DNA from 2 places in the Enterococcus sp. R12 genome. Region 2 is predicted to be linked to the other one. Evidence: a T-box and tRNA genes for the amino acid it is inferred to sense, from the RefSeq annotation. Region 2 holds a T-box; the other holds one or more tRNA genes.
The links. A T-box is a leader RNA that pairs with one kind of tRNA and senses whether it is charged. The one in region 2 lies ahead of serS (serine--tRNA ligase), so its partner is inferred to be a tRNA-Ser.

Region 1: it has a tRNA-Ser gene. The T-box ahead of serS (serine--tRNA ligase) is inferred to sense a tRNA for this amino acid. The anticodon was not compared.

What each region holds. Positions count from the first base shown of each region.
Region 1 is NZ_CM176874.1:2,510,805-2,518,127, forward strand. Features, by position in the region: gene ACTW1R_RS11620 (Cof-type HAD-IIB family hydrolase) at 1-94, shown strand, start outside; gene asnB (asparagine synthase (glutamine-hydrolyzing)) at 149-2,044, opposite strand; gene ACTW1R_RS11630 (hypothetical protein) at 2,511-2,660, shown strand; gene ACTW1R_RS11635 (hypothetical protein) at 2,720-2,908, opposite strand; gene ACTW1R_RS11640 (Ltp family lipoprotein) at 3,137-3,796, shown strand; tRNA gene ACTW1R_RS11645 (tRNA-Ser) at 4,011-4,098, opposite strand; gene ACTW1R_RS11650 (TetR/AcrR family transcriptional regulator) at 4,183-4,749, opposite strand; gene ACTW1R_RS11655 (threonine/serine exporter family protein) at 5,028-5,786, shown strand; gene ACTW1R_RS11660 (threonine/serine exporter family protein) at 5,783-6,253, shown strand; gene ACTW1R_RS11665 (TVP38/TMEM64 family protein) at 6,442-7,041, shown strand; gene ACTW1R_RS11670 (glycerophosphoryl diester phosphodiesterase membrane domain-containing protein) at 7,214-7,323, shown strand, end outside.
Region 2 is NZ_CM176874.1:3,547,644-3,554,966, forward strand. Features, by position in the region: rRNA gene ACTW1R_RS16560 (16S ribosomal RNA) at 1-986, opposite strand, end outside; gene croR (response regulator transcription factor CroR) at 1,701-2,390, shown strand; gene ACTW1R_RS16570 (sensor histidine kinase) at 2,380-3,588, shown strand; T-box leader at 3,624-3,822, shown strand; gene serS (serine--tRNA ligase) at 3,880-5,157, shown strand; gene ACTW1R_RS16580 (polysaccharide deacetylase family protein) at 5,448-6,968, shown strand; gene ACTW1R_RS16585 (TetR/AcrR family transcriptional regulator) at 7,040-7,323, opposite strand, start outside.

The sequences.
Region 1 (7,323 bases), 1.0 Mb from region 2:
GCAACAATTAAAATCGATCGCCAATGATGTTACCGACAAAACCAATGCGGAAGATGGCATGGTCGATTACTTGGAAAAATATTTAGGTCTATAAAAAAAGCCGATGCGGGATGTCCGCATCGGCTTTTTTTTTGCTGCCATATTCAAATCAAAGTGTTTCATAAACGATTTCTTTGGCTTCTGGAATCGATTCATCAATAAAGAATACTTTATACCAGGTCAAGAACGTAAAGATCGTCCAGATTTTTCGCTGAAGATTCGGTTTTCCTTGGCGATGGTCTTCAAGCATTTGTAAAATTGCTGTTTGATCGAAGAAGGTTGCCGCAAAGTCTGACTCAAAAAGGCTCTTGACTGCTTCATACCCTGTTCCTTCTTTCAGCCATGCCTTGATAGGTACAGGAAAGCCGAGTTTTTCACGGTTTGCCCACTCTTTTGGCAAATGACGGTTTGACGCTTGTCGAAACACATCTTTGGTGTTGTTTTGATTGATCAAATATTTCGTCGGGATCGTTTGCGACAACTTTTGCATCTCAATATCCAATAAAGGAACACGTAATTCCAAGGAACTCGCCATGGACATTTTGTCTGCTTTTAACAAGATATCCTTCGGCATCCACTGATGAAGATCTAAATATTGCATCTTATTGACCTCGTCTTTGAGACCATTGACTTTCTCGTAATGAGGCGCAACGATTTCAGCAACAGAGGGTCCTTTTTGATAGGTTGGTTTTAAAAGCTGCAGTGCTTCCTCTTCTTCAAAGACGAGTGCTTGCCCGATAAAGAAGTCTTGGGCAGGTGCCGTGGCTTCATAAAGATGGATTCGACCATGGAAGTTTTTCATTTTGCCGATTTGACGTCCCAAACGAAAGCGGATGTTTTGTGGCAATTTTTTCAACCCTTGGGCAAAAACGCGTACCGCTTTAGAGTTTGTGTGGAAGCCATAGGCTGCATAACCGGCAAATAATTCATCTGCCCCTTCCCCGGATTGAACGACTCGCACTTGCTGTGCTGCCAGATTGGCTAAAAAGTACAAAGGGACACAGCTTGGGTTAGAATCTGGTTCGTCCAAGTGATACTGAATCAACGGGAATGCCTCAAAGGACATTTCACCATCGATAACCGCTGCTGTGTTGTTCAAACCAAGTTTTTCCGTCAATTTGCGGGCCTCGATCGCTTCGTTGTAGGTTTTGTCATCGAACCCGATTGAAAACGAGCGATCTGGTCGCAAGACAGAAGCTACGTAACTTGAATCGACACCACTGGATAAAAATGAGCCGACTTCAACATCACTGATTTGATGAGCGGCAATTGATTCCTGGACTGCTTGATCGATTTTGTCGACCCATTCTTCTCTTGAATGATTTTCTTTCACTGAAAAATCTGCATCCCAATACTGCTTGATCGTCAATCCCTGTTCATTAAACAAATAATAATGCCCTTCTTGCAAACGATGAACGCCTTTAAAGAAGGTTTCTCCGTTCAAAGGCGAGTATTGAAAAGTCAAATAAGGTTTCAACGCCTCTTGGTTCAACTCTTTCTTGAAATCTGGATGAGGCAAAAAGCTCTTGATTTCAGAACCAAACATAAAACTGCCATTCATTTGCGCATAGTAATATGGTTTGATCCCAAAGTGATCCCGTGCGCCGAAAAGCTCTTGTTTTTGAGTATCCCAGATGGCAAAAGCAAACATTCCCCGCAGTCGCTGCAAAACATCAATGCCCCACTCCTCATAGCCATGTAAGACTACTTCGGTATCCGCATGGGTAGAAAAAACATGACCCGCTTGGATCAATTCTTCCCGCAACACTTGAAAGTTATAGATTTCCCCATTAAAAATAATGACTTTTGTTCGATCCTCGTTAAAAATCGGTTGTGAGCCACCTTCTAAGTCGATGATCGATAAACGACGAAACCCTAACGCTACTTGGTCGTCGGTAAATTTTCCTGAACTGTTTGGTCCGCGATGAACGATCCGGTCCATCATGCGTTCAATAATGATTTCTTTTTGGTCTTTTGAATTGACAAAGCCGACAATTCCGCACATATTTTCACATCCGTTTTCATAATCCATTTTCATTTTTCTAAAGTAAATCATACCATAGAATTCAAGAGATACGATCTCTTTTTCAAAAAAATACAATCAATATATTTTTGCACAAAACATAATTTGGAGACAATCCTTATGATATCAAGGTTTCCAACCATCTCATACTCTCAATCTTACAAATTTGTTATCTAAGAAAATAGCTATCCTCAAAATTCTTAAGAAATTTTTTATGAATTCTATTTTTCTGAAAATATACAAAGATACTTTTCCCGAATTTACTGACTCCAGGAAACTTCTTTTGCTGCCATTCTCAGGCATTGATTTCTTGAAAAGGATCAGTCAGATTCGTTCGTTTGATAGTTTTATTGGACGAATGTGAAAAAAAGTGTTATTCTAACTATGGAATTTCGTTATCAACTAACCGTTGCCTTTCAATGACAAGTTTTAAGAAAGGAGAATGACTATGACATTCTATAACACAGATCTACAATATCGTGTAACTCTGGATACCAAATTGAATTTATTTATCGTTTTCGATAAAAAAGATGCGAATCATTTTGCGACTGGAATTACGATCGAGCAAGCTGTACAAGAATTGAAAAAAACTGCATAAGGAGTTTATCCAAATGAAGGATACCGATTCGTACTGAAAGCACCTCGCTAAGGAAAAAATTAGCTAGGTGCTTTCTTGTTTTTTGGCTCGCTTTTGTCTTTTGCAGTATCCGCTTCTTGCTTCTGTCCAATTTGCTGTTCATCCAGCTGTAAGATTTCATCAACAGATCCTTGCTTAATAAATTTGCTCAATCCCTGTGCCGCAATTTTTGTGTAACGCATAAAATAATCTTTTTCTTCAAAATCCATCTTCTTCCCTCCTACTGTTACAACTATACTTTCATTTCGTTTACTAGCGATTTTACCAGTAATTCTTGAGCGTCACTTCTTTAATACATATGAATGATCCATTAATAGCATACACGTTACATTTGTCAAATCATTCTTTTCCTCTATTCATGAAAAGACAAATCTGTTTTCTGATTCCAGACATAGTACTATTAACTTTAGAAAACTGTTTTATTAGGGGGGATGCTTATGGCTACATTTTTCGCTGGTTTGTTTTTTATCGGTTTGATCGGTTTCATTTTTGGCATTATCTTATTTTATATTGGGTTGATAACTCAAAAAAACAAACGAGATCGAAATGTTTTTCTCATTGTCGCTTCCGCCTTTATTGTCTTGTTTTCGTATGGTGGCTTGTCCTTCTACCAAGATGTGACGTCTTTCGATAGCATCACTGCGCAATTAAGCCTTTCTTTACGTAACGAAGCAAGGAAAAATGAATCCTTTGGCGATGCCACTGTTTCCATGGAACAACCACAAGGAGAACAAACAGCTGGCAACAACGAAGCAAGCAGCGCGCAACAAGAAGAACCCGCAAACAACGAGCAACATACACCTCAACTTTCTCGTGAAGAAAGAAATGCACTGAATCGTGCAGAAAGATACTTATTCAGCAATGCGTTTTCTCAGTCGAGCTTGAAACGGCAATTACTCTATGAAGATTTTTCTGAGAGCGCAGCAGACTTTGCCGTAGCCACCGTGGATGCCGATTGGAACGAGCAAGCTTTGAAAAAAGCAATTCGCTACTCGCAAAATTTATCCTTATCAGATGAGCGTGTGGCGAGCCAACTTTCTTTTGAAGGCTTTACTTCTGAACAAATTGAATACGCCTTAGCGCGTTTGCCCGATTGATTCTTTTCGTTTGTTGCCGCACCACAAGAAAAAATGGTCCAGCGAATTGGCGTACATTTCTGTTGATTTCCCGATTGAGTGTAAGCTGAGGGTTTTTCAGATGGTCATCGATCAAGCTCGGCAGTCAGTTAGCTTCTCTGCCCATTTTTCTGCCCACTACAAACAAAAAAGCCTATCTCGAAAGATAGGCTAAACGCTCCAAAGCGTTGATATAAGGAGAGTACAGGATTTGAACCTGCGCGCCGGGATGAACCGGGTCGGCGGATTTCGAGTCCGCTGCATTACCACTCTGCCAACTCTCCATAACAGTTATTTTCGCTAGTTTTATTAAAAATGTCAAGAAAAATCTGCACCCAATAAGTAATGGGATGCAGATTTTTTGTTCTTTAATCGAAGATGTAGCTATCTTTCTTTTCGATTACGCCTTCAATGGTCTCGTTGATGATTTTGATGATCTGGTCATCGGTGGGTGTGATGATACCCGCCGACATTAAGGAAGCCAAACCAGTCACAACGATCCATGCGCCATTATGTAATGCATTTACCGCATCTTCTGAAAGATCCGCATATTTTTCTTCTGATTTGATCAAGGATTTGAAATAGGTCGATGAAAAATCATGCATCAATTTCCCACCGCCATAGTCGTCGATAAAAAGGGCGATGTAGAGATTGTGCTGCTCTTGAGCGAAGCGTATATAATTCAGGCCTAAATCAACAAGTTTGTCTCCTGTTCGAACAACTGGAAAAACATTTTCCGATAAATCTTTGAAAACAGCCTCCACCAAGGTATTTTTTAAGTCCTGCATATTTTCGAACTCAAGATAAATCGGTTGAGTAGAAATTCCCATGTGCTTAGCGATATTCCGGGCCGTAAAATTGCCAAAACCTTCTCTATTGATCAGTTCATAAGCGGCCTTCAAAATGTGTTCTCTTGTATAGACCTTCCTTCGCATCAATAAATCCCCCTTTTTATATTTATTTAATTGTAACCGAGATATTCATTTTTTTAAAATAAAACACTCCATCCGTTATCTTATTTCTATTCACTTTGTTCATTAAAAACGAATGTTTACTAATTAAAAGAAGTGCTTCTCCTTTCATTTATCACAAAAAATCCTACGCATTGACTGCTAGTTATTTTTCAAATCTACTTTTCTTCCTTGTTGAAAACTCGCTGAAATTGTACACTAAGAATGTAGTGCGCAAATTCGATTGAAAAAGGAGTTTGGAAATGGCTAAATCAAAAGAGCTATTATTGGAGACCTGTTTGTTGGCAGGAAAAATCATGATGGAAAACGGCTCGGAAGTCTATCGAGTGGAAGATACAATGAATCGAATTGCAGCAAATGCCGGGGAGCAAGGCAGCATTAGTTATGTAACAGCAACTGGACTTTTTATGGGCTTACGCAGTAGCCACTATGCACAAGTAGAAAATGTTCATGATCGAGTCATCAATCTCGAAAAAATTGTTGCCGTCAACGGATTGTCTCGTGCCTATGCTGAAAAAAAAATCTCGTTAGTGGAACTGCACGAGGCATTAAAAAAGGTCAATCCAACGACACCAAGTTTTCCTTATTGGCTGCAGGTGTTTAGTGCGGGCGTGGTCAGCAGTACTTTAATGATTATTTTCGGCGGTACTTGGTTTGATTTTCTAGCAACGTTTGTCATTGGCTGTCTGGGATTTTTATGCGCCTATTGGGTCAAAAAAGTCATCGATATCCGCTTTTTGGATATGTTTTGCGCCTCTTTACTGATCGGTACTTTGTCTCTTCTAGCGGTCTCTCTTCATGTCGCACAAAACGTCGATAATTTGATTATCGGTGCCGTCATGCCCTTAGTTCCTGGTGTAGCGATCACCAATTCCTTTCGGGATATTTTGGCAGGCCATCTCATCAGTGGGACTGCTCGGGGAACTGAAGCTATTTTCACAGCTGCCGCGATCGGTGTTGGCATCGCCACGGTCTTCACCTTATTTGGAGGGATCTCATGACGATTTTTATTCACCTTTCCTTTAGCTTTTTAAGCACCGTGACCTTTGGTATCTTGACCAATATTCCTAAAAGAGCCTTAGTTGCAACAGGCATCGCTGGAACGGTTGGCTGGATGATCTATTGGTCATTGAAAACGATTGGCTACGGTCTAGGAAGCGCCAACTTCTTAGCCGCATTTGCCGTCGGTTGCGTCAGCATCTTTTTTTCCCGCAGAAAAAAAATGCCCATGATCATTTTTAACATTCCTAGCCTCGTTCCTCTCGTACCGGGTGGTCCTGCCTACAAAGCCGTTCGAGAATTCGCTTTGGGCGACAACTTTGTCGGCTTTGAAAATCTGATGATCGTTGTCATCACCGCTGGGGCGATCGCTGGAGGCTTCATGATGACGAGTGTGGTCGAAAAGATCGTTAATCGTTGGCAAATGAAGCGAACGAAAAAACATCCCTCAGATAAAAAAATCTCCTGAAACTATTGGTGCGCAGAAACTATAAATTTTTCTTATTTCAGACTTTAGTACAATGTTTTCTTTTCGGACTTCTTTTATAATAAAGGCATACCTTACAAAACTGTTTGACGTTTGTCATTTGTTTTACTGGATTTTTCTGGTCTCACCCCGTATAGTGGGATTATGAAACATAAAGGAGATGAAGTCCTGTGAGCATAGCAACTTCTCGTCGTATCATTAATACGATTTCTATTATTGGCTTAGGTTTATCTATCGCATTAACGATCTATTTTATCAATCTAGGTGTTTTCAAAGACATTAATGCACTGCGAGGTCTAGTTGGAAATTCCGTTATCTTAGGACCAATCGTCTTTATCCTTTTGCAGATCTTGCAAGTAGTGATCCCGATCATTCCCGGTGGTGTCTCCAGCGCTGCAGGTGTCTTGATTTTCGGTCCTTATCTAGGATTCGTTTATAACTATGTAGGAATCAGTATTGGTTCTGTCATTATTTTCCTGCTAGGCCGACGATACGGTAAACCATTCATTTTAAGTATGATCAGTGACAAAACTTACGATAAATATATTGGCTGGTTAGATAACCAAAGCCGATTTGAAAAACTTTTCGCCCTTGCAATCTTTCTACCAGTCGCCCCAGATGATGCCCTTTGTCTAATGGCTGGCTTGACCAACATGACAGTGAAGAAATTTACGCTGATTATTTTGTTGGCAAAACCTGCTTCAATTTTCTTGTACAGCATGGCTTTGATTTATGGTGGAACATTCTTAACTGGTTTGTTAGGCGGATAAGAAAAATAGGTAAGAAAAACGATCAATTCATTGAGCCGAACATGAAGGAGCTGCTTTTCATACAGGGATCTATACCTGTGGCGAATGTGCTTCTGAAACTGTTCGACTCTTTTTTTCCGCCTTTTTAGAATAAATAGGAACCAAAATACTTACTTTTGTTAGGATGACGACCATGAATTATTTAAAAAACAGCTTAGTCAACACTTGGGATTTTTTGAAAGACAGCAATGCCTACTTCCGTGATGTGTTACTGATGCACGGTGCTTTGTTGTTCTTAGTGAT
Region 2 (7,323 bases):
TGCTTCGAATTAAACCACATGCTCCACCGCTTGTGCGGGCCCCCGTCAATTCCTTTGAGTTTCAACCTTGCGGTCGTACTCCCCAGGCGGAGTGCTTAATGCGTTTGCTGCAGCACTGAAGGGCGGAAACCCTCCAACACTTAGCACTCATCGTTTACGGCGTGGACTACCAGGGTATCTAATCCTGTTCGCTCCCCACGCTTTCGAGCCTCAGCGTCAGTTACAGACCAGAGAGCCGCCTTCGCCACTGGTGTTCCTCCATATATCTACGCATTTCACCGCTACACATGGAATTCCACTCTCCTCTTCTGCACTCAAGTCTCCCAGTTTCCAATGACCCTCCCCGGTTGAGCCGGGGGCTTTCACATCAGACTTAAGAAACCGCCTGCGCTCGCTTTACGCCCAATAAATCCGGACAACGCTTGCCACCTACGTATTACCGCGGCTGCTGGCACGTAGTTAGCCGTGGCTTTCTGGTTAGATACCGTCAAGGGATGAACATTTTACTCTCATCCTTGTTCTTCTCTAACAACAGAGTTTTACGATCCGAAAACCTTCTTCACTCACGCGGCGTTGCTCGGTCAGACTTTCGTCCATTGCCGAAGATTCCCTACTGCTGCCTCCCGTAGGAGTCTGGGCCGTGTCTCAGTCCCAGTGTGGCCGATCACCCTCTCAGGTCGGCTATGCATCGTTGCCTTGGTGAGCCGTTACCTCACCAACTAGCTAATGCACCGCGGGTCCATCCATCAGTGACGCAAAAGCGCCTTTCAACTTTCTTCCATGCGGAAAATAGTGTTATACGGTATTAGCACCTGTTTCCAAGTGTTATCCCCTTCTGATGGGCAGGTTACCCACGTGTTACTCACCCGTTCGCCACTCTTTTTCTTTCGGTGGAGCAAGCTCCGGTGAAAGAAAAAGCGTTCGACTTGCATGTATTAGGCACGCCGCCAGCGTTCGTCCTGAGCCAGGATCAAACTCTCATAATGATTTGTTTGAATGACCATACGGTCATTAAGCTCATAAAAATTAACTTTGCTAGCTATTGCTTGCATGTATTTGTTTCAATAAATTGAAACGTCCTACACATTGGTTCGTTTGCTTGCTTTGTTCAGTTTTCAAAGGTCTACCGTGCTGTGTTAGCAACTTTTATATCATATCAGAGTGACGTTTGTTTGTCAACTCTTTTTTAAAAGTTTTTTTCGCTCGTTGTTTTTCAACTTCGTAGCGGCTGTCTCAGCGACTTAATTAGAATAACAAATGATTTGTTATGTGTCAACAACTTTTTTCAATTAATTTTGTTGATGTATCAACATCAATTAACTGTTTTAAAATTGCGACTTCGTTATAATATCATCTGTCGAGCTGTGCGTCAACTACTTTTTTCAATTCTTTTTAGGAATTCATTTAGTCATTTGGCACATGTAATAATATACCAAGACTTGTGCTATTCGTCAACCATAAAATGATTGATAGACCAACGTTTCTAGTTACTCCGTTTCCAAAGATGATTCGTGATTTTTAGTCCGTGATTTCCGCCTTTTTTAAGGACTTTTTCCGTTATTATTAGCCTATCGTTCGTCTTTTTCCTTTTTGTGTTTTCTTAATTCCTATCATTCTTATAAATTTAAGTATGATTTTATCTATTTTGTGGAATATTTGCTAAAATGGAGAAAAGAATATTGTTCCTAGGAGGACCCAGTATGAAAATACTTGTAGCAGATGATGACAAAGAGATCGTAGAACTATTAAGCATTTACTTACACAATGAAGGCTATGAATCGGTCAAAGCATACGATGGAAAAGAAGCACTGACCAAGATTCGCACCACTTCTGATATCGAGCTATTGATCTTAGATATCATGATGCCTGAAATGGACGGCATGCAAGTCGTCAAAGAATTGAGAAAAGAATCCCAAATCCCCATTATTATGTTGACCGCTAAAACAACCGATATGGATAAGATTCGTGGATTGGTCGCCGGTGCTGATGATTATGTCACTAAACCTTTCAATCCATTAGAAGTCATGGCACGGGTAAAATCGTTATTGAGAAGAACCAAGATGCAGGCTGCTTCAAATCAACCAGAGATTCTGGAAGTAAGCTCCCTTATCATCAACCGCGATTCCCATGAAGTAAAAACGGTGGATGGCAATGAGATCCAATTGACCGCATTAGAATTTGGCATCCTCTACTTACTAGCATCGCATCCGAACCGTGTCTTTAGCGCCGATGAGATTTTTGAACGAGTTTGGAAACAAGAAAGTGTCGTTTCTGCCAAAACAGTGATGGTCCATGTCAGTCACTTGCGAGATAAGATCGAAGAAGCCACGGATGGTGAAAAAGTCATCCAAACAGTATGGGGGGTCGGCTACAAAATAGATGCGAAGTAAACCAACTGAAAAAAAGCGCAACACACCAATCGAAAAAAAGAAACGGATCACGTTGACCTCAAAGGAAATCAGTGAGTTATTTGCGGAAGGAATTGTAACGATTGTTCTTTTACTTCTATTAAATGTCGCTATTTTGGTCATCTTGACCTCAATACGAGAAAACTCACCGGTTTTAGTCGAAGCGATCTATGAATCGAAGAATGCGTTCACGGCTGCCTTCAACACAGATATCTTCCGCAGTGGTCGCAACTTCATTCTACCGATGTTCTTCCTATTAGATGTGATCGTCTTATATTGGCGTTTGATTCGTCGTTACCATCAAATGCAGCTACGTCACATTATCAGCGAGCTGCACTTTATCGCAGAAGGCAACTACGATCATCGCATCCCCTTCGAGTTACGGGGCGATTTAAGTCGGATCGTTTCTAATATTAATGGCTTAGTCGACAGTACGGTGGCGGCGATCGAAGATGAACGGCGGATCGAGCAATCCAAAGATGAGCTGATCACCAATGTCAGTCATGACATTCGGACACCATTGACTTCGATCATCGGCTACTTAGGTCTAATCGAAGATCGACAATACCATTCGGAAGAAGAATTGCTGAAATATACTCATACGGCGTATGTCAAAGCCAAACAAATGAAATCCCTCGTCGATGATTTGTTTGAATACACGAAAGTGCGTCAGCCTAGCGTGCCCATTAATGTGATGGAATTTGATATGGCTCAGCTAGTGGAACAATTGGCGGCAGACTTTGAATTAGAAGCTAGTCGAAAAGGCATCAAGATCGAAACCTACACCCGTCCAGAGCATATCGAAATGGATGGCGATACCGAAAAACTGGTGCGAGTTTTCAACAACCTGCTGTCAAATGCCTTGAAATACGGCAAAGGCGCCGATAAGATCCGCATGGAGGTCGAGAAAGTCGGGACCGAAGCGATCTTAACCGTCAAAAACAATGGACAAATGATTCCTAAGCAAGCCCTTGATTCTCTATTCGACCGTTTCTACCGAGTGGAAGAATCCCGCTCTCAAGAAACAGGAGGAACTGGCTTAGGTCTAGCGATCGCTCAAAGCATCGTCGCCTTACATGGCGGCTATATCTATGCCAAATCAACGCCAGAATGGACGTCCTTTATTATTCATCTCCCGTTGAAGCGCAACAATTTGTCCAACACACAAACCTATGGTTGACGCCCCAACATTTTTTGGGTATGCTAAAGAAAATAATCAAGGCACAGAACCTAGTATATTTTTTTCATCTAGTAAAGAGAGCTGATGGTTGGTGAAAATCAGTGTTGGAAAAAATAGAATCCAGTTCTTTAACGTGTATTTTTCGAAAGAAAAATCGTTGGCTCACGATACGAGCAGCAAGGGCAGCGCAAGCTGAACTTGGGTGGCACCGCGAATGGTCATTTCGTCCCAAGCAACACGGGATCGGAATGGCCTTTTTTCTATGGAAAAATCAAAGGAGGATGTATCACTATGTTAGATGTAAAAATGATTCGCCAAAATTTTGCTGAAGTACAAAGCAAACTCGCAACACGAGGCGTGCAAAAAGAAGTATTGGACCGCTTTTTAACGCTTGACGAACGTCGCAGAGAACTCTTAGTCCAAACGGAAGAACGCAAGAAATTGCGCAACGATGTTTCTGGTGAGATCGCTGCCTTGAAACGGGCAAAAGAAGACGCGGCAGATAAAATTGCCCAAATGAAAGAAGTCGGCAGCCAAATCAAGCAATTGGATGAAGAGATTGCTCAAATTGATGAAGACATCAAAGAGATCGCCACGACATTGCCGAATTTGCCAAATGATTCTGTTCCAGTGGGCAAGGATGAAGACGACAATGTAGAAATCCGCCGCTGGGCAGAACCAAAAGCCTTTGCCTTTGAACCAAAACCCCATTGGGAGATCGCTGAAGAGTTGGGGATCCTCGACTTTGAGCGGGGCGCCAAAGTTTCTGGCAGCCGCTTTGTTTACTACAAAGGCTTAGGTGCTCGTTTGGAACGTGCCTTATACAACTTCATGCTGGATCAGCATGTCTATGAGCATGGCTATACCGAGATGATCACCCCTTATATCGTCAATAGCCAAGCAATGTTTGGCACGGGGCAATTTCCAAAGTTCAAAGAAGATGTTTTCCAATTGGCAGACACGGATTTGACTTTGATTCCAACTGCTGAAGTACCTTTGACCAATTACTATCAAGGGGAGATCTTAGAACAAGAACAGCTCCCTGCCTACTTCACTGCCTTGAGCCCATCATTTCGTTCAGAAGCTGGCAGCGCTGGTCGTGATACCCGCGGCTTGATTCGTCTGCACCAATTCAATAAAGTTGAAATGGTGAAATTCAGTGATGCTGACCATTCTTATGAAGAATTAGAAAAGATGACGGCTAATGCCGAAGATATTTTGCAAAAACTCAACTTACCTTACCGAGTGCTTAGCTTGTGTACAGGAGATATGGGCTTTTCTGCGGCGAAGACCTATGATTTAGAGGTATGGATCCCTGCTCAGGAAATGTATCGTGAGATCAGCTCTTGCTCAAACTGTGAAGATTTCCAAGCACGCCGTGCCATGATCCGTTACCGCGATCAAGAGGGCAAGATTCACTACATGCATACACTAAATGGTTCTGGTCTGGCTGTCGGTCGGACGGTAGCCGCAGTGCTTGAAAATTATCAAAACGAAGACGGCAGTGTAACGGTACCAGAAGTTCTGGTTCCTTACATGGGCGGACTGACAAAAATCGAAAAAGCCTAAGCCTTAGTACCCTTAATTGCACCCCCTTCGTAACAGTCACTCCACGTGATCTGTTACGAAGGGGTTTTCTAGTTCACCTAATAGATAGTGGTTGCAAAAGACCCCCTAACGCCCTTGATCATTTCTTGCAAGAGAAACAACGCAACAAGGCTGTAATTTTTAAATGAATAATTAGAAAAATCCCTTCATCTTTTTAAGTCTCTATCAGAAACCGGGCATGATCGTTGAAAGTACCTGTGACTTATGGTAACGTGGGCATAATTTAGGATGGAATGAAGGGAGCTTCACCAATGCCCGAACGAAAGACCTATGCCCGTCGGAGTGACTTGCACAAGAAACCAAACAATAATCAAAAACGAACAGCGTCAGCTGAAGAAAGACCGAAAGGACCACCCTCGAGAAAGAAGCCGTATCGAAAAGCAATTTTTTCCTTATTCGCCTTATTATTGATCGTTTTGATCGCGACGGCTGGCTCAGTCCTTTACACGTTACACCAGCAAGAAGTCGCAGCCCAAGAAAAATATGAGGCGGCTGCGGAGAAATTACTGGCATCAATCCAAGCAGAACAAAGTCAAAATGGGTTAAAAACAACGCCTGAAGTGCTCTCCAAAGGCGCAACCAAAGAATTGATCTACCGCCCGCAAGACCTTGATACGTTTCCCATCAAAGATATCAAAGAACGGTTGACACAAGCCGCTGATCACTTGCGTAAAAAACAAACGAAAAAAGAAGTCGTCACCGTTGCCCGCATCCAAGCACAAGCAGCGGCGTCAAAGGTGTCTACTTATTCATTGAAAGCCGACAGCTATGTGTGGAATCGAGAAACCGGACGTTTTGAAGATGCGGACAGCCTAACGGATGCACCGATCTTCGTATCAGAGAAGACGCAAACCGAATTGTCTTTGAAAGAACTGGTTCCTGATGAAGGCAGCTTATTAGGTATTCAACAAGTCATTCAGCAGAAACTGCTGGATCAAGCCAAAGAACCCGCCAAAATCATCGACGCCGTCTTGGCCATGGAGCGGATCACCTTCGATTCGAAATTTACTTACGATCCAGAGAAGCTGACCATCGAATTGCCAAAAAATCAGACGGGAGCGACGGAAATCACCCTGTCTTACAGCGAGATCGCCCCATTCATTGATCCTGATCTCGTGGCTGCTGACCAACTCAACAATGCCTTGCCAAGTTTAGACCCCAATAAAAAATACGTGGCATTGACCTTTGATGATGGACCCAACAGTACCTCCACCATGGATCTGTTGAACATCTTACAAGAAAATGACGTTAAAGCGACCTTCTTTATGCTGGGACAAATGGTAGAGCAATATCCGCAAGCTGCTAAAAAAGTCCAAGAAGCTGGACACGAGATCGCCAGTCATTCTTACTCTCATCCACAGCTGAATACTCTTTCAGCGGAAGATTTGCAGGCAGAAGTCACAAAAACCAACAAAGCCATTTATAATGCGACGGGTTTACTACCTAGAAATTTACGACCCCCTTATGGCGCTATCGACAAACAAAGCGCACAAACCATTGGCATGCCGATCATTCAATGGGACATCGATTCTCAAGACTGGAAATTGAAGGATCCGAAGAAGATCAATGCCTTGGTGCAACAAAATGTCTTTAATGGTGCCATGATCTTGATCCATGATATTCACCCGAAATCTGTGAAAGCCGTACCGGGAGTCATTAAAATGCTCAAAAACGAAGGCTACGAATTCGTGACTGTCGATCAATTATTAGAAGCACGGCAAAAACCATTGCATCAATACTTTGGGATGAACGACGAGCGCCTCGTTGACTAAATAAAAAAAGGAACGCAGCAAATTGTCTCTTGCTGCGTTCCTTTTTGGTTATTGGATCGTTCCCTCTTTTTTTAGCCCTTCTTATCCTCATATACATTGGTCACAAAAATTTGGATCAACAGTTCAGCGACAGCTTTTGGCGGCATCATTGAGAAATCTTTGAGCCAGCGTTCGATCAACCCGATAGACCCGCAGACAAAAAAGCTAAGACACAGTTCCAATTCTTCCTCGGAAGCATCTTGAAAGTATTGGGCAAACCGTTTCAAGGTCTCCGGTTTGATCTCTGACAATAAAAGATTCAGCAAATGGCTGTTGTTTAACAAAATCAAATGGGTGGTACTAGGATTCTCATACA